Regions from separate parts of the Vreelandella sp. H-I2 genome, predicted to be linked through region 3. Evidence: predicted binding sites of a transcription regulator. Region 3 holds the regulator's gene; each other region holds the start of a gene.

Region 1 (8,002 bases), on a different contig from region 3:
CATCGCATTTGCCGCATTGATGTCTCGTGTGTCCATGACGGGTAAGCGAGTGATTGATGCCGTCGCACTGATCGCGGTAATAGGCCTTGCGCTAACGCCCGGCTGGCTGACGACACTGGCGGCCCTGGCGCTAATTGTGGGGCTCTTTATACGTCGCCGCGCATTGCTGGATAACGAACCCGTCGATCACTCCTCCCTTCAGGCCTCTCATCAGACCTCTCAACAGAGCTCTCATCAGACCAAGGAGACACATCTATGAGCTTTTTACTTGGTAGCGGGGCGGGGTTTTCTGGTGACCGAACTGATGCAGCCGTGGCGGTGGTGGCCGAATTAATCAAACGGCAGCAGCCCGCCGCCTTGGTGTTTGAAACCCTGGGTGAACGAACGCTTGCGGCTGCCCATCGAGCAATGCGTGAAGATCCTGAAAGTGGCTTTGAACCACTATTAGATGAACTGCTGGCCCCGGTGCTGCGTGATTGCCTGGACCACAACATTAAGATCTTAGGGAACTTCGGGGCAGCAAACCCGCAGGGTGCTTGCCAGGTCATCGCTGATCTGGCGGTACAGCTTGGCCGGAAGAATGTGCGTATTGCTCAGGTACACGGCGATGATATTCGCCAGCAACTGCATGACGTGGATTTACAGCGCTGGGAAGCCGAACGTCTCAAACTGCCCAGCGATGACGCCTTGATTTCTGCCAATGTCTATTTGGGCGCCAAGGCGTTGGCTGACGCATTGGCGATGCAGGCGGAGGTTGTCGTTACCGGGCGTGTTGCCGACCCTGCGCTGTTTCTGGCTCCGCTAATGCACCACTTTGATTGGCGTTGGGACGATTGGAACCGCCTGGCCTGCGGCATGATGGCGGGACATTTGGCTGAGTGCGGCGCCCAGGTAAGTGGCGGCTATTTTGCCGACCCGGGGTTTAAGGACGTGGCAGGGCTTGCCACGGTGGGCTATCCGATCATTGAAGTTGAACAGGATGGGCGCCTTATCATTACCAAGCCTGCCGATACGGGTGGCTGCGTTACCGAGCAAACGGTCAAAGAGCAGTTGCTCTACGAAGTTCACGACCCGGCCAATTACCTGACCCCTGATGTCACGGTAGACCTTTCCGATGCGGTGGTGCGTCAACTGGCGCCCAATTGTGTGGAGGTAACGGGCATTCGTGGCAAGCCTGCCCCGGAGCGGCTTAAAACAACGGTATGTTACGACGGGGGATGGCAGGGAGAAGCAGAAATCTCCTATGCCGGACCCAATGCGCTGGCGAGGGCCCAGTTGGCTGCCCAGGTACTGCGTGAAAGACTGGTGTTTCGTGCCCCCGCAGAGCTGCGTACCCGCTTGGATATTATTGGCTTGGCCAGCGTGTTTGATAGTGATAGTGGTGAGTTACAGCGAAGCGTACCGACGTCCACCAACGGCGATTTTCGACTGAGGCTGGCCGCCGAACACAGCGAACGGCGCTGGGTGGAACGTGCAACACAAGAGCTACTCGCCCTTTATTGTGCCGGCCCCGCTGGCGGTGGTGGGGTGCGTCGCCAGTTTCAACAACGGGTGTTTACCGCGTCGTATTTAGTCAAGCGAAGCGACATTCATGCCCATGCCACGATGTTTGAGCCGTCGGCCCAAGATACCCACAGGAGCGAACGCTATGCGGCAAGCTGAACACACCCCAACCGCAGCGTCTCCGCGCACTTCGGTTTCACTTCATCAACTGGCGCATGCCCGTGCGGGGGATAAAGGCGAGCGCCTCAACGTGGCGCTATTTGCCTATGACCCAGACCACTACGCTGCTTTGCTTGAGCAGGTAACGGAAGCGCGGGTGCTGGCGTTATTTGCCCACCGTGGCGCCAGCCAAGTGCGGCGCTACCCATTACCTAACCTGGCGGGCATGAACTTTGTGATTGATGACGTGCTTCAGGGGGGAGTTAATGGCGCCCTCAACTTGGATGGGCACGGCAAAACGCTGTCGTTTCTGCTGTTAAGCCTGGAGGTGACTATTTAGCCAGAGCTTTTAGCCAGACCCTCGACCTAGGTGGTCATGACGCGCTGCCCAAAACGCCTTACTATGCATAAAATTGTATGCGCGCTAATCAATATAGCGTTTGCTAATATAATAAAAGCAGTGTTCAAGGAGCAGCACTATGGCCGCGGCCAGCTTGCGTTCGCAGCGTCTTAAAGTATTGCTGGCCGGGGTGTTCAGCCAGCTTCTGTGTATCGGGATCGCCCGCTTTGCCTATACGCCATTGCTGCCGGTCATGCAGCAGCAAACCTGGATGGGCGATGCCGACGGTGGCTGGCTTGCCGCGCTTAACTACGCAGGCTACATGCTGGGTGCCGTGCTGGCGGCCTTGATTCACAGCATCTATATCAAGGACACGCTTTACCGCATTGGCCTGGTGCTGGCCGTACTCACCACCGTGGGCATGGCCCTGGCGGATAACTTCTGGCTGTGGGCAGGGCTGCGTTTTTTTGCGGGCCTTTCCAGCAGTGCCGCCATGCTCTTGGCATCGGGGTTGATTCTTCACTGGTTAATGAATCACCAGCAGCGCGGGGAACTGGGCATTCATTTTGCCGGGCTGGGTGTGGGGATTGTTCTGGCGGCGGTGGCGGTAGAACTCATGCTTTCATTCTCGCTTGGTTGGCAGGCGCAGTGGTGGCTTTTCGCTCTGCTAGGGGCCGTGTTGTTGGTGCCCGCCTGGCGCTGGCTGCCGCGCCCGGTAAAACCGGTTGCCGGTGCCCACCAGGCTAAGGCGCCTGCCGCCATGCCGCCTTCACGTACCTTTATGCGTTTAATGTTGCCTGCCTATTTCTGTGCCGGGTACGGCTATGTCATTAACGCCACCTTTATCGTCACGATCGTGGAGCGCGAACCGTTGCTGGCGGGAATGGGCAACTGGACGTTTGCCGTGGTGGGGCTGGCGGCCGCACCGGCCGTGATGCTTTGGGATCTTATCGCCCGGCGGGTTGGCTACCTGGGGGCCTTGATTATCGCGATGAGCATCCAGGTAGTCGGTATTGTGCTGCCTGCCATCAGCGCCAATCTCCCCGTCGTGATGCTGAGCGCAGTGCTGTATGGCGGCACCTTTCTTGGCTGCGTGAGTTTGGTGCTTACCATGGCGGGCAAGCTTTATCCGGCAAGCCCGGCGCGGCTGATGGGCCAGATGACCTTGGCGTATGGCGCCGCGCAGATTTTTGCACCTGCGTTAACCGGCGTACTGGCTGAAACCTCGGGCCACTATACCGTAGGCCTTTGGCTGGCTGGCGGTTTTGTAACGCTCGGTGCTGTGCTGCTTGCTTATCTACGCCAGGTAGACCAAACCGCCCAGCGTTTGGACGCCGCCGCTAAAGCCTCTGTGTACGCCTAGGGGCTGAGGCTTAGTGGGCATTGCCCGCGAAATCCTCTAGGATGAGCCCCTTTTTCTGACAGGAACTGGGCAAATGACCACGTCTGGACAACCTCGCACTCAGTGGCTAGGCCGCTGGGGGTTTATATTAGCGGCAACGGGTTCAGCGGTTGGGCTGGGCAATATCTGGAAATTCCCCTATATCACCGGAGAGTTCGGCGGTGGTGCCTTCGTGCTGGTTTACCTGGCCTGCATTTTTGCCGTGGGTGTGCCGGTGATGATGACCGAAATTGCCTTTGGTCGGCGTGGGCAGGGCAGCCCTGTGGATGCCATTCGCCGTGTGGTCAATGAGTCTGGTCGCGCATCGGCATGGTCGCTGGTCGGCTGGATGGCCATGCTCTGCGGCTTTATGGTGCTGTCATTTTACGTCGTCGTGGCGGGCTGGTCGTTTTCTTATCTGTGGAAAATGGTTACGGGCGGTCTCTCCGGCAGCAGCGTCGATGACATGGCCGCTGTGTTTGGTGCCAATAACGCCAACCCAATGACGCTGGGTTTCTGGAGTACGCTAGTCACGCTGCTGACCATGCTGATTGTCGGCAAAGGCGTACAGAAGGGCATCGAGAAAAGCGTGAGTTGGATGATGCCGGGCTTGGTGATCATGCTCGTGGTGCTGATTGGCTTTGGCATGTTCTCCGGCGGCTTTGGCGCGGCGGTCAGCTTCCTGTTTTCGTTTAACGCGGGTAGCCTTTCCAGCGAAGGTCTGCTGGCAGCGCTTGGCCACGCCTTCTTTACGCTCTCTCTCGCCTCCGGGGCGATTCTTACCTACGGCAGCTACCTGCCCAAAGGCGCCTCGATTGGCCGCACCACGGTGAGTGTTGCCGTGGCGGATACGGTGGTAGCGCTGATGGCGGGACTGGCGATATTTCCGGTCATTTTTGCCAACGGTATGGACCCCGGTGAAGGCCCCGGCTTGATCTTTATGAGCTTGCCGCTGGCCTTTCAGGCGATGCCGCTGGGTACGCTGTTTGGCAGCCTGTTTTTCTTAATGCTTTCTATGGCGGCGTTGACCTCGGCAATTTCCATGGTCGAAGCCACGGTTTCCTGGCTGTGTGATAACAAGGGCCTCTCGCGTCCGGCGGCCTCGTGGAGTACGGGTATTGTGCTTTGGATAATCAGTACCCTGGCGATGTTGTCGTTTAATCTGGGTGCTGATTGGACGCTGGCAGGTAAAACCTTTTTCGACTGGCTGGATTATCTGACATCACGCTGGATGATGCCGCTGGGCGGCTTAGGCATGGTGGTGCTGGCAGGCTTTATACTGAAGAGCGACACTTTCCGCGAGGAGCTGGGGCTTGCGCCGCTGCCCTACGTGCTATGGCTGACCATGGTGCGCTACGTTAGCCCGCTCGGCATTGTGGTGATTTTTGTCGATGCCCTGGGCGTCTATCAAGTCTCGTTCGCAGCGCATTGGCCGTGGCTGCTGGGGATTCTGGTTGCGATGGCGGCGCTGGGGGAAAGTCTAAGCCCGCGGCTGCGCTCTGCGCTTCGCACTGGCTAGGGTTTGTTGCTCGCGCTGCTTTGCCTTTTCCTTCGCCTCTGCGGCGGCCACCGCGCCGGGGTGAGTACCCACTTTCATCAGCTCATCCCAGCGTGTCGTAAAGCGGTCGGAGCGGTGGGCGCAGCGTAACTGCCAAGCAGCTTGGGCATCCGTCATACCAAAACTGATCGTGCCTTGTCCCATGCGCTGATTGATTTGGTCGACCGTGGCCATCAAAAACGGATGGCGATCACGGGTCGGTGGATGCAGCAGCGAAAGCTGATACTGCTCAGCGTCCACTAAATCGAGCAACATCACGCCCGCCTTCATAAACCGATAGCGGGGGCGGTGAATTTGCTCAAGCCCCTGGCGTACCGCGTCAAGAATTACTCGGGTGTCGTCGCTAGGTGAGGGCAGGGCGATGAGCGCCTGCGGAAAATATTGCGGTTGGTCACGGCGATGGCGGTTGGTTTTAAGAAATACCATGACCGCGCGTGCCAGGCTGCGCTGTTCGCGTAGTTTTTCAGCGCTACGCTGGGCGTGACGACGCAGCGCATTATGCACTTCTGTAAAAGCGCCCGTCATTTGGCCGAACGAGCGCGAGGTCATTATTCGCTGGCGCGGCTGTTCCAGCGCGTTCATTTCCAGGCAGGGGATGCCACGCAGCTCAAGCGCTGTGCGTGCCAACACCACCGAGAAGCGTTTGCGCAGCAGTTTTTCATCGCTTTCTCGCAAGTCCCAGGCGGTGTTGACGCCGCCAATGGCTAAGCGCTCGGCAAGCCGACGACCGACGCCCCACACACTGCCCACCGGGGTGCGTTTGAGCATTGCCTCGGTGGTATGGTCTTGTCCATTCAGCAGGCAAACACCTTCGTAGTGGGGGGCTTGCTTGGCGAGGTGGTTGGCCAGCTTGGCGAGCGTATGGGTCGTGGCCAACCCAATGCAGACCGGTAGGCCGAGGTGGCGGCGAATACGCTGACGCAACTGACGCCCCAGTGCCTCACATTGCTCTGCCGTCAACCCTTCTAAGTAGACGAACATTTCATCAATGGAGTAGGGCGCGACCTCTGGACAGGCGTCACGCAACAACTGGGCTAGCCGTGCCGACATATCGCCGTAAAGCTCGTAGTTTGAGGAGAGCAGATGGATCTCGCCACGCTGGCGCAGTCCTTCAAGCTTGAAAGCTGGCGTGCCCATGGGGATATCCAGCGCTTTCAATTCGGCTGAGCGCGCGATGACGCAACCATCATTATTCGACATAACGCCGACGGGCCGACCTTCCAGTTGGGGCTGAAAAACGCGCTCGCAGCTGACATAAAAATTATTAGCGTCGATTAATCCGATCATCACACTTCCTTAGCTCAACGTAAGTATTCGTGCACCACGGCGCGCACCACGCCCCATAATTGGCAGTCGCTGCCTTCAAGAGGAAGTGGCGGATAGTGCGGGTGGGTTGAACATAGATGCGGGGTGCCCTGGTAAAGCGCGTAGCGTTTAATCAGCGCTTCGCCTTCCAGCATCGCGACTAAAATATGGCCTAGGCGCGGCTCAATACCACGGTCAACGATGAGTAAATCACCCTCAAAAACACCCCAGCCTTCCATGCTGTCGCCGGTGGCGGTGACATAAAACGTCTCGGTGGGGTTTTTAACCAGCCGGGTATTGAGATCCAGCGTGCACGGCTCGTAATCCTGTGCAGGCGAAGGAAATCCGCTAAAACCCGCACGGCCCAAAAAGGTTAAATGCGGCAGCGGCTGGGCGCTTAACGGCAAAGCGGGGGTGAAGTGAGAAGATTGGCCCGGCATTGTCGGTATCCTGATGTTTAAAATATTGTATGAATATACAGTATTTTTTAACAGGAAAGAAAATGCAAATAGGTTGCGAGTTAAAGGTAACTAATCTTCTAAGATGGCTGTCCACTCGGTCAGCATTTAATGGCTGGTTCAACATGAAGCACACTCATGCACGACCTGATGCGGATGCGATGAAAGTCGCCTCAGGCTGCGTTATGATAGCGCCCTCGCTTCTCCCATGATGACCCTTTCTCGTTACGAGGTGCCCGCCGATGTTCAGCCGCGATATGACAATTGCCGGATTCGATGATGTGCTGTTTGATGCTATGCAGAAAGAAGTGGCGCGCCAGGAAGCCCACATCGAACTGATTGCTTCTGAAAACTACGCCAGCCCCCGCGTACTGGAAGCCCAGGGCAGCCAACTGACCAATAAATACGCTGAAGGCTACCCCGGTAAGCGTTACTACGGCGGTTGTGAATTCGTCGATATCGCTGAAAACCTGGCGATCGATTACGCCAAAGAGCTGTTCGGCGCTACCTACGTAAACGTTCAGCCGCACTCCGGCTCGCAAGCCAATAGCGCCGTTTTCCAGGCATTGGTCAAGCCAGGCGACACCATTCTAGGCATGAGCCTGGATGCCGGTGGCCACCTGACCCACGGCGCCAAGCCGAGCTTTTCGGGCAAGCACTATAACGCCATCCAGTACGGCCTCAATGACCAAGAGCTGATCGATTACGATCAAGTGGCCCAGCTTGCCCGTGAACACAAGCCGAAAATGATCATTGCTGGCTTCTCGGCCTACTCACAAATCGTCGATTGGGCCAAGTTTCGCGAAATTGCCGATGAAGTGGGCGCTTACTTACTGGTGGATATGGCCCACGTCTCAGGCTTAGTTGCGGCAGGTGTTTATCCAAGCCCCTTGCCCCATGCCCACGTGGTCACCTCCACCACGCACAAAACCCTGCGTGGCCCGCGGAGTGGCGTGATTCTCTCGGCGGAAAATGACGCGGATATCGAGAAAAAACTGCAGTCGGCTGTTTTTCCCGGCGGCCAGGGCGGCCCGTTGATGCACGTGATCGCGGCCAAAGCGGTGTGCTTCAAAGAAGCCATGGCGCCTGAATTCAAAGACTATCAGCAACAAGTGGTGAAAAACGCCAAATCAATGGCCAAGGTGTTCATGGACCGCGGTTACGACATCGTTTCCGGCGGTACTGAAGATCACCTCTTCCTACTCTCGCTGATCAAGCAAGGCGTTACCGGTAAAGATGCCGATGCGGCGCTAGGCCGTGCCCACATCACCGTGAACAAGAACGCCGTACCTAACGAC
Region 2 (8,002 bases), on a different contig from region 3:
ATACGCCCTTCAATCTCAATCAAACGTTCCAGCGCCGCCGCGGCCTTGGGCATCTGGCCGGTTTCGCGGTAGACCGGAAACAGCGCACTCCATACATTGGGATTATCTGGCTGCCGTTCGGCCTGCTCTTCCATGCGCTCAATATACATGGAAAGCGACCCTTCCGGGTCGTTCTGAACCTCTTGCTGAACTGCCAGCAGCACGAGGTCACCCTCCGCGCCCTGCTGCTGGTACCAAATGACGCTGACCGCGACCATTGCAACCATGACTAATGGCACCACAAGGCGACCGGCGCTGGCTGGCTTCAAAGGGCGCCGTTCGAGCACGGCGGTATCTTCCAGCAGGCTACGTTCAAGCTCTAGGCGGTCTTCTTCAAAGCGCGTGGGATCGATATCACCGCGTTCACGTGCTGCCTCTAGCGACGCCAGACGACGCTTAAAAATCGCTACGTTCTGCTCGGCAGAGGTGTCGTTAGCTTCAAAGGCGTACTGCTGATCGTCCAACGACTTAGCTTTCCTAAGCGGCGACACCAGCAGCCATAGCGCTGGAAGTAGTAAAATAGCAATTGCGACCCAAAGTAGCGTCATGAGGCCCCCTTACGGTTAGTCAGCGCTTCTATACGCTGGCGCTCTTCGGCACTCAGCGCTTTGGCCGAGGCGTTGCGGCGTGCGCGAACCATCAACACGATAATGACCGCGCCTAGCAGTACCAGGGCGATGGGTAACCCCCAGAGCAAATAGGTACGGCTCTCTAAACGGGGGTTATAGAGAATATATTCACCAAACCGTTGCACCATATGATTGATAATCTCGGTATCCGACTGGCCATCTTGCAGTAGCTGGTAAACACGCTCGCGCATATCCCCTGAAATAGGAGCGTCGGAATCGTCAATCGCCTGGTTTTCACACAGCGGGCAGCGCATGGAGGCGGTTAAGTCGTGATAGCGCTTTTCCTTGACCGGGTCATCAAATTCGCGCAGTTCTATCCCGCCCGCCACTGCACCAAACGCTATTAACAGCAACAAGAATGCGGTGATGTTACGTATCAACGCCATTTTTCCACCTCCGGCAGTATCCGTTCGCGCACATCTTCCGGCGAGACATAGCCTTTATGGTGGTAGCGAATCACGCCGTCGGCATCGACCAAAAAGGTTTCGGGGGCCCCATAAACCCCGAGATCAAACCCTAGCTCGCCTTCTGGATCAAAAATATTGACTTCAAACGGGTCGCCAAATTCGCTGAGAAACTGCAGGCCCTTCTCGCGGGTATCACGGTAGTTAACCCCGACCATACGGATATCGCGGTCAGCCAGCTCCAGCAGCTGTGGCATCTCCTGCTTGCACGCGGGGCACCATTCGCCCCAAACGTTCACCAGGGTCACTTCACCTTCTAATAGTGTTTGGTCGACCCGGCGGTTCTCATCGCGCAGTGTGGTGGCTTCAAAGGCGGGGAACTCCCGCGCCATCAACGCTGAGTCGCGCTGGGAGGGATCCAGCGCTAAGCCTTGGTAGAAAAATAGTGCCAAGCCTAAAAAGCTTATCGGCAGCAATAACAGCAGTAGCCGACGCTTCATACGGTGGCCTCCTGGGCAGTATCGCCTCTGCTGGCCACTTTTGGCGCTTCGCGGCTTACCGCAGCACGGCGGTAGCGCTTATCGAGCACTGCCAGCACACCGCCAAACGCCATCAGCAACGCACCCAGCCATAGCCAACGCACAAAGGGTTTGTATTGAACTCGCATTGCCCAGCTGCCATCGCCAAGATCCTCTCCCATGGCCACATAGAGATCGCGAAACAGCCCTGGTCGCAGAGCAACCTGGGTCATCGGCATGCCGGTCGCCAAGTAGAGGCGCTTTTCAGGTCGCATGGTAAAGCTACGGCCCGACTCGCCGCGCTGAACCTGAAGGATCGCCGTATCCGCTAGGAAATTAGGTCCGCGACGTTCGGTCAGTTCGTTCATAGTGAACTGATAACCCGCTACTTCTACCGTCGTACCCGGCGACATGCGCACATTGCGCTCGATATTGTAATTAGACACCACAGTGACGCCGACGATGGTGACAGCCACACCCACATGACCTAGTACCATGCCCCAGTAAGCCAACGAGAGTTTGCGTACGCCGGCGACAAACGAGCTGGCGTGGCGGGTCTTATCGAATACATCACGCACCATCGGCAGCACAATCCATAATGCCAAGACAATGCCTAACGAAACGAACAGGTTCCACTCGCCGCGATACAGCAGCGGCATCAGCACGCCCAGCACTAGGGCGGCACCACCCGCCAGCCATAGCTTACGGACAAGGTCGCGCATCGCCATACCTTTCCAACGGGTGACGGAACCGAGCCCCATAAAGATACACATCACCACGGTGAGCGGCACAAACAAGGCATTAAAATAGGGCGGGCCTACGCTGATTTTTCCCAAACCCAAGGAATCCAGAATCAGTGGGTAGACAGTACCGAGCAGTACGGTGACGGTCATAATCACCAGAAAGATATTATTGACCAGCAGCAGCGCATCGCGGGAGAGCCAGTTAAAGCCAACCTTATGGCTCACCCGTGGGGCGCGCAGCGCAAATACTATGAGCGACAACGTCACCGTAATCGCCAGCAACATCAGAATAAAGAACCCGCGAGCTGGGTCGTTGGCAAACGCATGCACCGAGGTAAGCACGCCCGAGCGGACCAGGAAGGTTCCCATCAGTGATAGCGAAAAGGTCGAAATCGCCAGCAGCACGGTCCAGCTCTTAAACGAGCCACGCTTTTCCGTTACCGCCAGTGAGTGAACCAAAGCGGTGCCCGTTAACCAGGGCAGCAGCGATGCGTTTTCGACCGGATCCCAGAACCACCAGCCGCCCCAACCAAGCTCGTAATAGGCCCACCAGCTGCCCAGCGCGATACCCACGGTTAAAAACGCCCAGGCCAGATTCGTCCAAGGCCTAGCCCAGCGGGTCCAGGCGGCGTCTAAACGTCCTCCCATCAGTGCCGCAATGGCAAATGCAAAAACGATAGAAAAGCCGACGTACCCCATGTAAAGCATTGGCGGATGAACCACCAGCCCAAAGTCCTGCAGCAGCGGATTAAGGTCAGCGCCATCCTGGGGCATATTGGGCAATAGCCGCTCGAAAGGATTGGAGGTGATCAGAATAAACAGTAAAAAGCCTGTGCAGACCAAGCCCATCACACCCATGACTCGGGCGACCATATCCCGCGGCAAATTGCCGGTGAACAGGCTAGCCACAAACCCCCAGCCTGCCAGCATAAAACTCCATAGCAGCACGGAGCCTTCATGGTTGCCCCACACTGCGCTGAATTTGTAGTACCAGGGCAGCAATGAGTTAGAGTTATTGGCCACGTTCGCCACGCTGAAGTCGTCGAGCATATAGCTGGCGGTTAAACAGGCGTAGGCAATGGCTATAAACACAAACTGCCCAACCGCCATCGGCTGGCCGTAAGCCATCCACAAAGGACGGCGGGTCGCTGCGCCCGCCAGCGGCATCACCGCCTGCACCATCGCCATGAGTAGCGCAATAATTAACGCGAAGTGGCCAATTTCAGGGATCAGTTTGATGAACATGTGTACTCCGCATGAGGCTGAGTTGCCAACCCTGGTGTTGCATTAACTAGTATTCGCTTGCCTCGGGGACGCCTTCTTCGTCTAGGCGTTTACCTACTTCGGCAGCTTTGGCCTGATAATCGGCAGGCGAATAACCCGCCTCCTCCAGCGCCTGGGCGACTTCAGGAGGCATATAATTCTCATCGTGGCGCGCAAGGACTTTATCGGCATACAAACGCCCATCGGCCTGAAGCTCACCCACCACTACCACGCCTTGGCCTTCGCGAAACAGGTCCGGCAGAATTCCGCTATAGTAGACCTCCAGGTCATCGACGTAGTCGGTCACGGTAAATTCTACGTCCAGGCTGTCGGGATCTCTTGAAACCGAGCCCTCTTTTACCATGCCGCCTGCACGAATTTGCCTCTCCATCGGCGCATCACCCTGGGCGATCTGTACCGGGCTAAAGAACAGATTAATGTTTGCACGCAGCGCATACAGAGTGAGCCCCACGGCAATCGCCGCCAGCGACACCAGGCCTAGGATGACAAAGAGTTTCTGTTTACGTTTTGGTGTCATTGGGCGCTCCCCCTCGTACCGTTTTGCCGCCTTACACGGCGTTTTAAGCCCTTGAGCAGTTGACGCTGTTCAGCACGTGCATGCCATACGGTGGCGAGCAACAGTAGCGCCGTAACGCCCCACGCAGACCACACATAAGGGGCGTGGCCACCCATAGCGAGAAATTCGGAAAAAGAGCCAAATGCCATTAGTGCGCCTCCTTCGCCCGGGTGCTGACCAGTTCCTGCACCCAGTGTTTGTTAGCCTCGCGACGCAAGATCTCGCTACGTGTACGCATTAGCGTTAACGCGATAAAAAAGCTGTAGAAACCCAGCACCATGATGACCAGGGGCAGCCACATTTCAGTGGGCATCGCCGGGCGCGAGGTCAATGTAAATGAAGCCGGCTGGTGCAGGGTGTACCACCAGTCCACGGAGTATTTGATGATGGGAATATTGATCACCCCCACCATGGCCAGCACTGAGGCCGCCCTCGAAGCACTGTCCCGGCTGTTAAATGCACCACGCAGGGCAATCACCCCTAGATACAAGAAAAGCAGAATTAACATGGAAGTCAGCCGCGCATCCCACATCCACCAGGTTCCCCAGGTCGGCATACCCCACACCGCACCGGAAAACAGCGCGATAAAGGTCATCGCGGCTCCCAGCGGGGCCATGACCGCCGCGGCCATATCGGCGACTTTAATTTTCCAAACCATGAAAACCAAGCCGGACACCGCCATGGCGATAAAGATGGACTGGGCTAAAAAAGCCGCCGGCACATGGACATAAATGATCCGGAAGCTATTGCCCTGTTGGTAATCCGCCGGGGCAAACGCCAGCCCCCACATCGACCCGGTGATAATCAGCAGCCCCGCCGCCGCCCAAAACCAAGGTTGTAGTTTGGCGCTAATACTATAGAACCACTTGGGTGATCCTAGCTTATGAATAAAGGCCCACATAGCGAGTCCTGTCCTTAACCGTTAATACTGATACGCAGCGATGCAGCAATCGCCCACGGCGCTAACATCAGCGCGGCGGCGAGAAGCGCGCCCAAAATAGCCAAGTGCGCTAAAACACCGTCGCCGAAAATAGCCGCTTGCACCGCACCGGCGCCAAAAATCAGTACCGGGATATACAATGGCAATACCAATAACGAAAGCAGCACGCCGCCCCGCGCCAAGCCGACAGTTAATGCCGCGCCAATCGCGCCAATCAAACTCAGGCTGGCCGTGCCCAGCGCCAATGACAGCGCCAACACGGCGTAACTACCCGCCGGCAGTGCCAGCATAATGCCTAACAGGGGGGCCATCAGCGCTAAAGGCAACCCCGTTAGCAGCCAGTGCACGGCCACCTTTGCCAGACTCAGCGCAGCCAACGGCTGCGGCGCCAGCAACAGCTGTTCAAGGCTTCCGTCGTCATAATCGCTGCGAAACAGGCTGTCTAACGACAGCAACGCAGCCAATAAAGCTGCCACCCACAATAATCCCGGCGCAATAACCGCCAATAACTCTGGGTCGGGTGAAATAGCGATCGGAAACAGGGTGATCACCAACGCAAAAAACACCAGCGGATTGAGCACTTCTCCACGGCGCCTTAACAACAACGTTAAGTCACGCACTAACGTAGCCTTCACGGCAACCATCAACCCACCCCTGTGATCGAGCAGGGGCATTGCCGGTACCTGTTGGGCAGTGCTTGGGCCGTGCACAGAAGTAATGGAAGAACCCTGTAACGTTCTATGTGGAGTACCCTGTGAAGAGCTATGCAATCTTGACTCCTTCTACCCCAGCGCTATCCGCCTCAGCAATGGTGAAGCGGTTAACTCGTGGTGTGTCGTTACTAACACGCAGCCACCGGCCTGAGCGTGGGCAACAAGCTGCCTTTCTAGATCAGCGACGCCGTGACGATCTATGGCGGTAAAAGGTTCATCCAGTACCCATAGTGCCCTTGGCGTTAACGTTAAGCGCGCCAGGGCCACACGACGTTGTTGGCCTGCCGAGAGTTGCCCTGCGGGCACATCTTCAAAGCCCGCTAACCCAACACGTTCAAGGGCTTCTAAGCGCTGATCTTCATCACCGTTCTCCCCGCTTAACGCCTGATACCAGGCTAAATTTTCTAACGGGGAAAGCCCTGATTTAATGCCTGGGGCGTGTCCTAAATAGAGCAAATTAGCGAGAAAATGTTCACGCGCCTCGCTCATCAAATTGTCGTTCCAGAAGAGCTCACCCTGATAGTCACTGAGTTGCCCGGAGAGGATTTTGAGCAGAGTGGTTTTACCGCTGCCATTAGGACCTTCAATGCGCACTATTTCTCCGCTGCGAATATCAAGATCCAGCCCATTGAACAGCCAGCGGTCATCACGTTCACAGGCCAGCTGTCGGGCTTGAAGGCACAGGCTCAAGGGACTCTCCAGACACATTGATTTCGCGTCGAACTCTACACGGAAAGCCCCTTTCTCGCTACTCAGTCTATGCGGCGCTGGGTCGCAGCATGATCTCCGTCAATGATCGTTAAGACGAATTAATGCTAGCACTGTATGCAAAAACAGGCTTATACTAAAACCACTGTATGAAAAGACATGTTCTGGCGAGCTCAGCACTGGAGATTTATCAATGACGATATCGATGGCAGTACCCACCGCGACCTTCGGCCATAGACAACCAGCACCGCGGGCTTTCGCCATGGCACCAAGCGTGACTCGACGCAATACCTATGCATTAAAAGTGCGTGGTAACGCACTGTGTGATTGCAACTTATTCGATGGCGATGTCATTATTATCCGGCGTTATCAACATGATGCCCAGACAGAAACCGCCGTTGCTGAAATCAATCAGCAAAAAATAGCCTTGAGGCAGCTCTCTATCAGCCGCTTTGGGGTAGAGTTATGGCCTGAAGATGTTTTGCAGCCCGCGCTATTTTTGCATAACCGTGATATTCAGGTGCTCGGGATGGTGATGGGTGTTGAACCTCACCCAAGCGCTTGCCTGAAAAGTAAGCCTACTATCACGGAGCATTAATGCGCTACCGGGTTCCGGCACTCCCCCCTTCGTCCTGGCATACGACTGACACCGAAGTAGAAAAGAGCCACTTCATAACTTGGGTCTGCCACGCGTCGGACATCAGCGCGTTCACCGTCATGTTGAACGCCGCGAAAACCGCACATCCCAATGCTAGCCACCACTGCACTGCTTATATTGCCGGACCACCCGGCGAACAGAATTTGATTGGCTTCTCTGATGATGGCGAGCCAGGCGGCACCGCCGGACGACCAATGTACCAAGTACTGCAGGGTAGCCAACTGGGACATATTGGCTGTGTGGTGATCCGCTATTTTGGTGGCACGAAATTGGGTACCGGAGGCTTAGCCCGTGCCTATGCCCAAGCGGTTAGCCATGCGCTTGAGACACTGCCTACTCAAGAAGTCATAGAGCGTGACACCTATACCTTACGTCTTAGCTTTGCCAACGAAGCGATTGCCCGCACCTGGTGTGAAGAACACGACATCCCTATTGAACAAGCCGACTACGACGGCGATGGCGTCCGCCTGATTATTGGCTGGCCACGTGACTGCCCGCTTGATCTTTCCCTGCTGGAAAACCGCGTGAAGAACGTGATCGATGCCCACGCTGGCTAGCACCTTCCTGCATAAAAAAACGCGACGTACCGAAAGTGTCAGTATGTCGCGCTCTATAGGTCACTCTTAAAAACTCGTTTTAAAGCCAGTTTTTACATTTGTTTTGAACGGTTAACCCAAGTATTTAATCATTACCCCGGCCGCTACCGCCGAGCCGATAACACCCGCTACGTTGGGCCCCATGGCATGCATCAGCAGGAAGTTGTGCGGGTTCGATTCCAGCCCGACCTTGTTGGCCACTCGGGCGGCCATG
Region 3 (8,002 bases):
CCTGGCCACTGCACGTATTGCAGGTATTCAGGCAGCAAAGCGCACCCATGAGCTGATTCCCCTCTGTCATGCATTAGCACTATCAAAGGTGTCGGTTGAATTTGAGATCGATATGGCTGGATCTTGTGTACATGTAACCTCTTTGTGCCGCTTGAATGGCCGCACCGGCGTTGAAATGGAAGCGCTTACCGCCGTCTCGGTGGCCTGTTTGACTCTGTATGATATGTGCAAAGCGGTCGATAAAGGCATGTGTATAGAAACCATTCAACTCGACAGTAAACAGGGCGGCCAGCGCGGTGATTACCAGCGCATGAGTGTGCAGGCGCCAATTGTCACTGGCGATGGTATGTCGGGAGAGGTTAGTTTAGGTGAGCGCTGTCCGTCACCCTGCGTGCGGGTTAAATTTTTGGCCGAATTGCGCGAGCGAGTAGGCGAAAGCGAAGTGTCCGTCGGTCTGGATCAGCTTACTAGCCGCGATATCAGTGGTTTGAAAGCAGCGCTGGCTGAGCGCGATGGTCGGTTTAAACTGCTTACCGACCAGCGTACGCTATGCGCCATTAACCAAGTGATGGCTAACGATGATGCACTAGTGACCGATGATGATGAGGTGGCTTTTTTTCCACCGGTCACAGGGGGCTGAGTGTGAATACTAAGATGGATATTAAGGTAGCGATTCAAGCAGCGCCTTTCTCAATGAGTTATGGGTATGACGATGCACTAGCAGGACGTAGTGATATTGGCGCAGTGGTGAGTTTTACCGGATTGGTGCGTGATTTTAACGAAACACCTGACGTGACAGGGTTAACGCTGGAGCACTATCCTGGAATGACCGAGCGCACCCTGACCGACATAGGTGAACAGGCATGGCAGCGCTGGTCGTTGCAGGCAGTGCGTATTATCCACCGGATAGGTTACCTTGGGCCGGGCGACCCGATTGTGCGCGTACTGGTTGCCAGCGCCCACCGCCGTGAAGCGTTTGAAGCCTGCGATTTTATAATGGACTTCCTAAAAACCCAGGCGCCTTTCTGGAAGAAAGAACACTCTACTAAAGGTGAGTACTGGGTTAAAGAACGCCATTCCGACCAGCAGGACGCGGCGCGCTGGGTCTAACGACTGGAGAGTTCAGGCATTTCAGCGGCCATAATTTGTAGGTGCACGCCGGGCAGATGCTGCATATGTTCTGCTAGCCAGTGAATTAGGCGAGGCTGCAACGCATGGCGCAGATCGGCAAGCGTATCAGCAGCAATTTCATCAAGCTGATCATCTAGCCAGTCGCTAAAGCTATCTTCATCCAGCGGGCTAGAACCTGAAGCGTCTAGCATCAAACGACCAATACGCGCCCAGCCCGTGGCAGTGGCTGTTACTGGCAGTGCTAGGTACAAGCTACCATGGCGGGTCGTGCTGGCGTCGCTCACTTCTAAGCCGGGATGAGGCACTACACTGTTTTGGCTGACAATACAGGGCGGCTGTGGGTATCGTGCTTCGCAGCGTAATCCATGACTATCAAAGCAGATTAGATCGCCGTTGATGGGTGTCAACGGAGCGCTAATGCCTAGCTGGCCAGCAATCGATTGATGAGCCTGCTGATGGCGGGCTTCGCCATGTACAGGCATAAGATGTTTTGGCCTAACCCACTGATAAAGCTTAATGAGTTCGTCTTGAGCGGGATGTCCGGTGGCGTGCAGCTCAGGGTGATTGAACTCGTCATAGATACTGACGCCTAGGTGCGTTAAGCGCTTTTTAAGTTGTTCAATAGGACGCTCGTTGCCTGGAATAGCTTTAGCCGAAAATATGACGTTATCGCCTGGCTGAAGATCGACAAAAGGATGACGTCCCTGAGCAAGACGCTGTAGAGCGGCGCGGGGTTCGCCCTGGCTGCCGGTAGCAATAATCACTACTTCATTGGGGGGTAAATACCCAAGGTCATGATTGGGTACCAGCGGCGGTAAATCATCCATATAGCCAAGTCCGCGGGCGACACTGACCATGCGCTCCATAGAGCGGCCCATTAAGCTAATACGGCGACCAGACTGTTGGGCTGCGCGTCCTATAGCTAGCACTCGAGCAAGGTTACTAGCAAAACAAGAAACTACCACACGGCCCTGGCAGTTGCTGAGGGTCTTTGTTAGTGCTCGAGCAACATCCCCTTCGCTGCCAGAGTGACCAGGCATAGGGGCGTTGGTGGAGTCGCCCACGACTAAATCAATGGGGGCGAGCGCTTTGAATTGGGCTGCGTTCATCGGCATGCCAATGAGGGGCTCGGGATCGAGTTTCCAGTCACCGGTATGTAAAATGCGATAACCACCGGCCATCATCATCAGCGCACAGCTTTCGGGAATTGAATGCGTTAAAAGTAAATAGCGCAGCGTGAACGGGCCACTTTCTAACGCCTCGCCCGGTTCGATGACCTGGATAGCGGCGCTGCTGAGTTGATGTTCAGCAAATTTAAGCCGTAACAGCCCTGCCGCAAGAGGGGTGGCATAAATGGGACAGTTCCACAGCGGCCATAGCCAAGCAACAGCCCCAATGTGATCTTCATGTCCATGAGTGATAAACAGTGCTTTCGGCACGATGCCCAGTGCCTTCGGTGTATCAACATTGGGCACCTGGAGCGGCGAGTCGGGGAGGTCTTGGCGAATCATCATGCCGCAGTCAACGGCAATCCAGTGATCGTCATAGCCGTATAGCGTTAGATTCATACCAATCTCACCGCATCCCCCCAGCGGCAGCATGCGCAGCGGCGGACGACGACGGGGACGAATTTGAACGCGTGGTGAATGCATTAGTTATGAAAAGCCTAAAAAGTAGTGCCTTAACTATACGGGAAGGCAGGGGCGGCTAACAATCATCCATGGCCTTCCGATACACTATGCAGTCTGGTTAACATCCTAAGCCGCTGGTTTGTAATAATTACCTTAGAAGCAAGTCAAGAGTAGCTCACATGTCTCATTATTATCGTTTAGTTGTGTCCTGTCCTGATCGGGTGGGTATTGTTGCGCGAGTATCGAGTTTCATTGCCCAGCAGGGTGGGTCCATTACTGAAGCAAGTCAGCACTCAGATTTAGAAACTGGCTGTTTTTTTATGCGTTACGAAATATTGGCGGATTCCGTGGGCATGTCGGTAGAAGCGTTACGTGTAGCATTTGAACCGGTGGCCAGCGAATTCAATATGCAGTGGTCACTGGTCGATACCCAGAAGCGACGACGAGTGGTGCTAATGGTGTCGCGAGAGTCGCACTGCTTGGTAGATCTACTTTATCGCTGGCAAGCGGGTGAGCTGGATTGCGATATTGTCGGTGTTATCTCTAACCATGACGATATGCGTTCACTGACAGAATGGTATGGCATTCCCTACCATCATGTTCCGGTTGACCCTGAAAACAAGCAGGCGTCGTTTGCGGAAGTACAGGTTGAGATTGACAATGCTCGTGCTGACTGCATCGTGTTGGCGCGTTATATGCAAATTTTGCCACCTGAATTATGCACGCGTTATGCGGGGCGAGTAATTAATATTCATCACAGTTTCTTGCCCTCGTTCGCTGGCGCTAAGCCTTATCACCAGGCTTACCAGAGGGGAGTTAAACTGATTGGAGCTACCTGCCACTACGTAACGGAGGAACTCGACGCGGGTCCTATCATCGAACAGGATATTCATCGCGTTAGTCACTGTCATACGCCCACCGATTTAGTACGCTTCGGCCGTGATGTGGAGAAAGCGGTACTCGCTCGGGGATTGCGGTGGCATTTAGAGGATCGGGTACTGGTCCATGGCAACAAAACTGTGGTGTTTAGTTAATACTTATTGAACCGAGAGGCCACCATGTCATTTGCGCAAAGTGTATTAGCGCCCTGGATGCTGCTGCTCACCTCGCTCCTCTCGTTAGGAGTTGTTGTTTGGGTAATTAGTCGGCGGCCGTGGCAGGCCTTGAGGGGAGACGTCGCGCTTCAGCACCGTTGGCTAGGCGCGACGCTGGCGGTGGTGCTGATGTGGCAGCTGCGTGCTCAGGCGGTTGATTGGCTAACGTTACATCTGGTCTTTACGGTATTGCTGACACTTGTGTTTAAGGCGCCCCTAGCGCTGATCAGTAACGTACTTATTAATATTGCTATGGTATTGATCGGTCGCAATGAGTGGATGCTGCTGGGAGCTAATATTCTTGTCACAGGAATAGTGCCTGCTGCGATCATTGGCACGGTGTGGCGGTTGGTAGATCGGCGCCTACCGGATAATCTGATGGTATTCCTATTTGTCTGCGGCTTTTTCGGCTCTGCACTGGCAACGCTGGGAGGAGGGTTAGCTGCAGTGTTGCTGATAGTCGTCGCGGGTACTGATCCTGATGCTGTCTATTTGGCTCAGGAGTATGCGCGCTTCCTACCCCTATTAATGCCATCCGAGGCGCTACTAACCGGCATGCTGCTGAGTATTCTGCTAGTTTACCATCCTGATTGGGTGGCCACTTTCAATGACCACCGCTATATCGACCTGCAGTAACGCCAGTTTTAGCCGAGCGCCTGCCCGTTACCACCGCGAATGACGCCGACGCCGACGCCTTCGATATCGAGTGACTGATAGCGCAGATCTATTTCGATTGGCGCAAAGTCGGAATTTTCTGCAAACAGGGTTACCTGATGCCCCTGGCGTTTGAAGCGTTTAACGGTCACTTCATCCTCCAGACGAGCAACCACGATCTGTCCATCACGTACCCGCTCGGTGCGGTGAACTGCCAACAAGTCACCTTCTAAGATGCCGATATCTTTCATTGATAAACCACGTACACGCAGTAGGTAGTCAGCTTTTGGTGTGAAGTATTCTGGTGGTAATGGGCAGTAGCGATCAATATGCTCGGCGGCCAGTATAGGGCTGCCTGCCGCCACTTCTCCAATCACCGGTAGGCCTGTGGGCAGCGGCTCTACATTGGAGGGTACGGTCGTGGTGGCACTATCCAGGGCTTCTTGGGGCTCTTGGTTGGGCAGGCGGATGCCGCGAGAGGTATTGCGGATAATACGAATAACCCCCTTGCGCTCAAGTGCGCGCAGGTGTTCTTCAGCCGCATTAGGAGAACGGAAGCCAAGCGCTTTAGCAATCTCGGCGCGCGTAGGAGGGTAGCCAAATTCGCCCATGGTCTTAACGATAAAATCAAAGACATGCTGTTGGCGAGCGGTTAGTGGACGCGACATACCAGACTCCATAATTTGTAAATTGATAGTGAACTGACAGTAACAAAGATAAATGTCGAATTAATCGATAAGTGGTTAAGTATACAGTATGTTCCTCTGTCCAGTATATGGCCTGTCAATCCTCATTTTCTCTACCCGGGCAATTTTAGTCATCGTTTTAAACTAAGTTTTTTCTTATGCAAGACGCCATATTTCATTAGTAAATCAAGCGTTGAGCCTGCCAAGTTTATAGAATAGTATTTTGCTATGTTTTAAACACTTGTTTCCCTGGAGAGCGCTATGGCTCAGTCTGATACGGTGACCCGTATACTCGATACCGCTGAAGTGCTGTTTGCAGAGCGTGGTTTTGCTGAAACCTCGCTGCGCAACATCACTAGTAAAGCGCGCGTCAACTTGGCGGCCGTGAACTACCATTTTGGCTCTAAGAAAGCCTTAATTCAGGCTGTGTTTTCTCGCTATCTAGATCCTTTTACAGTGCGTTTTCACACGGCACTTGATGAGCTTGAAGCCCAGCATAAAGGGCACGTTGTGCCGCTTGAAACGTTACTCGAAACAATGGCAACAACCGTTCTGGCTGTGCCGGCTGAACGCAACAGTCTCAAAGTATTCATGCGCTTACTTGGACTGGCCTACAGCCAAGCACAAGGGCATCTTCGACGCCATATTCAACAAGAGTATGGCGATGTGTTTGCCCGTTTCACGGAGCTTGTGCGTCAGGCGACACCAGACCTGCCTGACGCGGAACGCTTTTGGCGACTACACTTTATGCTTGGTACCGTGATATTTACCCTGTCAGGCCTCGATGCATTGCGAGATATCGCGGAAAAGGATTATCACGAGCAGGTCACTGTGCGGGATTTAGTAAGGCGGTTGCGTCCGGTGGTAGTTGCTGCCATGAATGCACCGTTACCTCCTGCCCTCGAAGAAGGAAAACATGCGAACGCCCAAGCTAGCTGAGCTACCTCCAACTGAAAACATCTGGCTGGAGATTGATACCACTCAACAGCTAATGCGCTGCTGGTGGGGCGCGAAAGTGCTTCATGAATACGCGATATCTTCCGGTGCCGCCGGTAATGGAGAGCAAAATGGGAGTGGTAAAACACCCCATGGTTGGCACTATGTACGAGCCGCTATTGGTGCTGATAGACCGGAAAATGCCGTTTTTCGGGGCCGACGCTGGACTGGCGAGGTATTTTCACCTGCGCTAGACGAGATTTATCCAGGGCGTGACTGGATTTTAACCCGTATTTTGTGGCTTTGCGGGTTAGAAAGGGGAGTGAACCGCGGAGGCCAGGTAGACTCGCAACGGCGCTATATCTACCTGCACGGTACGCCACCTGATCAGCCGATGGGTGTTGCTGCTTCCCATGGCTGTATCCGTTTACGTAACAGTGATTTGCTGACTATCTTTTCGTTAGCAGTGCCGGGTACCCCGGTTTGGTTGCATGGCGGTCGGCAGTGTTTTGACTAACCAGGCTGTGACTGACAGTAACAACCGTTAATGTGTCTCAGATTTTGACTCTGCTAGACGATCGTCTAGAATCATCGCCCCTTTTAATGGACCTATCACGATGACTCAACCGTTAGGCCCGGTCATGCTGGACCTTGAAGGCCCTAAATTGACGGCTGCAGAAAAGCGCTTACTACTTGAACCGACGGTAGGGGGCGTTATTTTATTTGCCCGTAATGTCGAGAATGGCTATCAGGTTCGCCAACTCTGCAGCGATATTCGCCGTGTGCGTGCTGATTTACTGCTGGCAGTCGATCAAGAGGGCGGACGCGTTCAGCGTATTAAAGAAGGGTTGACCCGTCTTCCTGCCATGGCGCGCATTGGCGAGCGCTATCGCGACAATCCCGAAGATGGCTTGTCGTTAGCAAAAGATGCTGGGTGGTTATTGGGAATGGAAATGGCCGCCTGCGGGTTGGACTTAAGTTTTGCTCCCGTACTGGATGTTGAAAGCGGTGTCTCAAGTGTTATTGGTGATCGTAGTTTTAGCAGTGATCCCCAGCACGTGGCGCAATTGGGCAGCGCGTTTGTTCAGGGCCTACACGATGCAGGTATGGCGGCGGTGGGTAAGCACTTCCCTGGCCACGGTGGGGTAGCCGCAGACTCTCACGTCGCACTGCCGGTGGATGATCGTCCGCTAGAGGTTATTAAACGGCATGACCTGATACCCTTTGCCCAGCTAGCCACACAGCTAGAAGGCGTAATGCCTGCGCATGTGATTTACAGTGCTTTCGATAAGCGCCCGGCAGGCTTTTCGCCTAATTGGCTCGGTATGTTGCGCGAATCGCTGGGGTTCAAAGGCTGTGTGTTTTCCGACGACTTAAGCATGGCGGGCGCCCACGAAGCGGGCGATCCTAAAGCGCGCGCTCAAGCGGCGCTAGCGGCAGGCTGCGATATGCTGTTGGTATGTAATGATCGTGCTGCCGCGCTTGAAGTGATGCTGGCGTGCCAGGGTATAGATACCAAACGTCCCGCTAAACTGCGCTATAGCCGTGCGCGGCCTGATTTAGACGCGCTGAGTGCGCTGGGCCGTTGGCGCCGTGCTCACGCTAAGTTGGAAGCGCTGGCGAACCAGTCAAACCCCAGCGCTATTTAGCCACGTATTGTAGCAAATACAGTTTATAACCCGCCCTGGAGTTGGTAGATGTCAAAGTTGGATAAAGAGGCGTTAGAATCGCTAGACTCAATGCGTGAGTTGATGGATAACGCCGACTGTTTAATTTCTCAACAAGAGGTAGAACTTGCTCTTGATCGCATGGCGGAAGCAATCACTCGTGATTTAGGCGATAAACTGCCGGTTTTTTATTGTGTAATGAA

Evidence for each region. Region 3 encodes LexA, which represses DNA repair genes until DNA is damaged. Its sites were predicted from a motif close to TACTGTNTANNTANACAGTA; they were not measured.
Region 1: a site for LexA is predicted at 6,710-6,729, ahead of ACUVOF_RS00015 (LexA family protein). Genes of this name have one in related genera too.
Region 2: a site for LexA is predicted at 6,646-6,665, ahead of ACUVOF_RS03050 (LexA family protein). Genes of this name have one in related genera too.

Annotation. Positions count from the first base shown of each region.
Region 1 covers NZ_JBRAMC010000001.1:458-8,459, reverse strand. Annotated here, with positions in the region: gene ACUVOF_RS00045 (TRAP transporter permease) at 1-259, shown strand, start outside; gene ACUVOF_RS00040 (acyclic terpene utilization AtuA family protein) at 256-1,662, shown strand; gene ACUVOF_RS00035 (AtuA-related protein) at 1,649-2,002, shown strand; gene ACUVOF_RS00030 (YbfB/YjiJ family MFS transporter) at 2,142-3,365, shown strand; gene ACUVOF_RS00025 (sodium-dependent transporter) at 3,439-4,902, shown strand; gene ACUVOF_RS00020 (Y-family DNA polymerase) at 4,864-6,228, opposite strand; gene ACUVOF_RS00015 (LexA family protein) at 6,243-6,686, opposite strand; gene glyA (serine hydroxymethyltransferase) at 6,947-8,002, shown strand, end outside.
Region 2 covers NZ_JBRAMC010000001.1:622,105-630,106, forward strand. Annotated here, with positions in the region: gene ccmI (c-type cytochrome biogenesis protein CcmI) at 1-587, opposite strand, end outside; gene ACUVOF_RS03010 (cytochrome c-type biogenesis protein) at 584-1,054, opposite strand; gene ACUVOF_RS03015 (DsbE family thiol:disulfide interchange protein) at 1,045-1,572, opposite strand; gene ACUVOF_RS03020 (heme lyase CcmF/NrfE family subunit) at 1,569-3,578, opposite strand; gene ccmE (cytochrome c maturation protein CcmE) at 3,625-4,134, opposite strand; gene ccmD (heme exporter protein CcmD) at 4,131-4,322, opposite strand; gene ACUVOF_RS03035 (heme ABC transporter permease) at 4,322-5,074, opposite strand; gene ccmB (heme exporter protein CcmB) at 5,089-5,787, opposite strand; gene ccmA (cytochrome c biogenesis heme-transporting ATPase CcmA) at 5,896-6,516, opposite strand; gene ACUVOF_RS03050 (LexA family protein) at 6,728-7,132, shown strand; gene ACUVOF_RS03055 (IMPACT family protein) at 7,132-7,749, shown strand; gene ACUVOF_RS03060 (sodium ion-translocating decarboxylase subunit beta) at 7,861-8,002, opposite strand, start outside.
Region 3 covers NZ_JBRAMC010000007.1:38,751-46,752, reverse strand. Annotated here, with positions in the region: gene moaC (cyclic pyranopterin monophosphate synthase MoaC) at 1-640, shown strand, start outside; gene moaE (molybdopterin synthase catalytic subunit MoaE) at 655-1,110, shown strand; gene ACUVOF_RS17050 (ribonuclease J) at 1,107-2,699, opposite strand; gene purU (formyltetrahydrofolate deformylase) at 2,942-3,796, shown strand; gene ACUVOF_RS17040 (energy-coupling factor ABC transporter permease) at 3,821-4,492, shown strand; gene lexA (transcriptional repressor LexA) at 4,501-5,178, opposite strand; gene ACUVOF_RS17030 (TetR/AcrR family transcriptional regulator) at 5,458-6,135, shown strand; gene ACUVOF_RS17025 (L,D-transpeptidase family protein) at 6,113-6,649, shown strand; gene nagZ (beta-N-acetylhexosaminidase) at 6,750-7,781, shown strand; gene ACUVOF_RS17015 (hypoxanthine-guanine phosphoribosyltransferase) at 7,830-8,002, shown strand, end outside.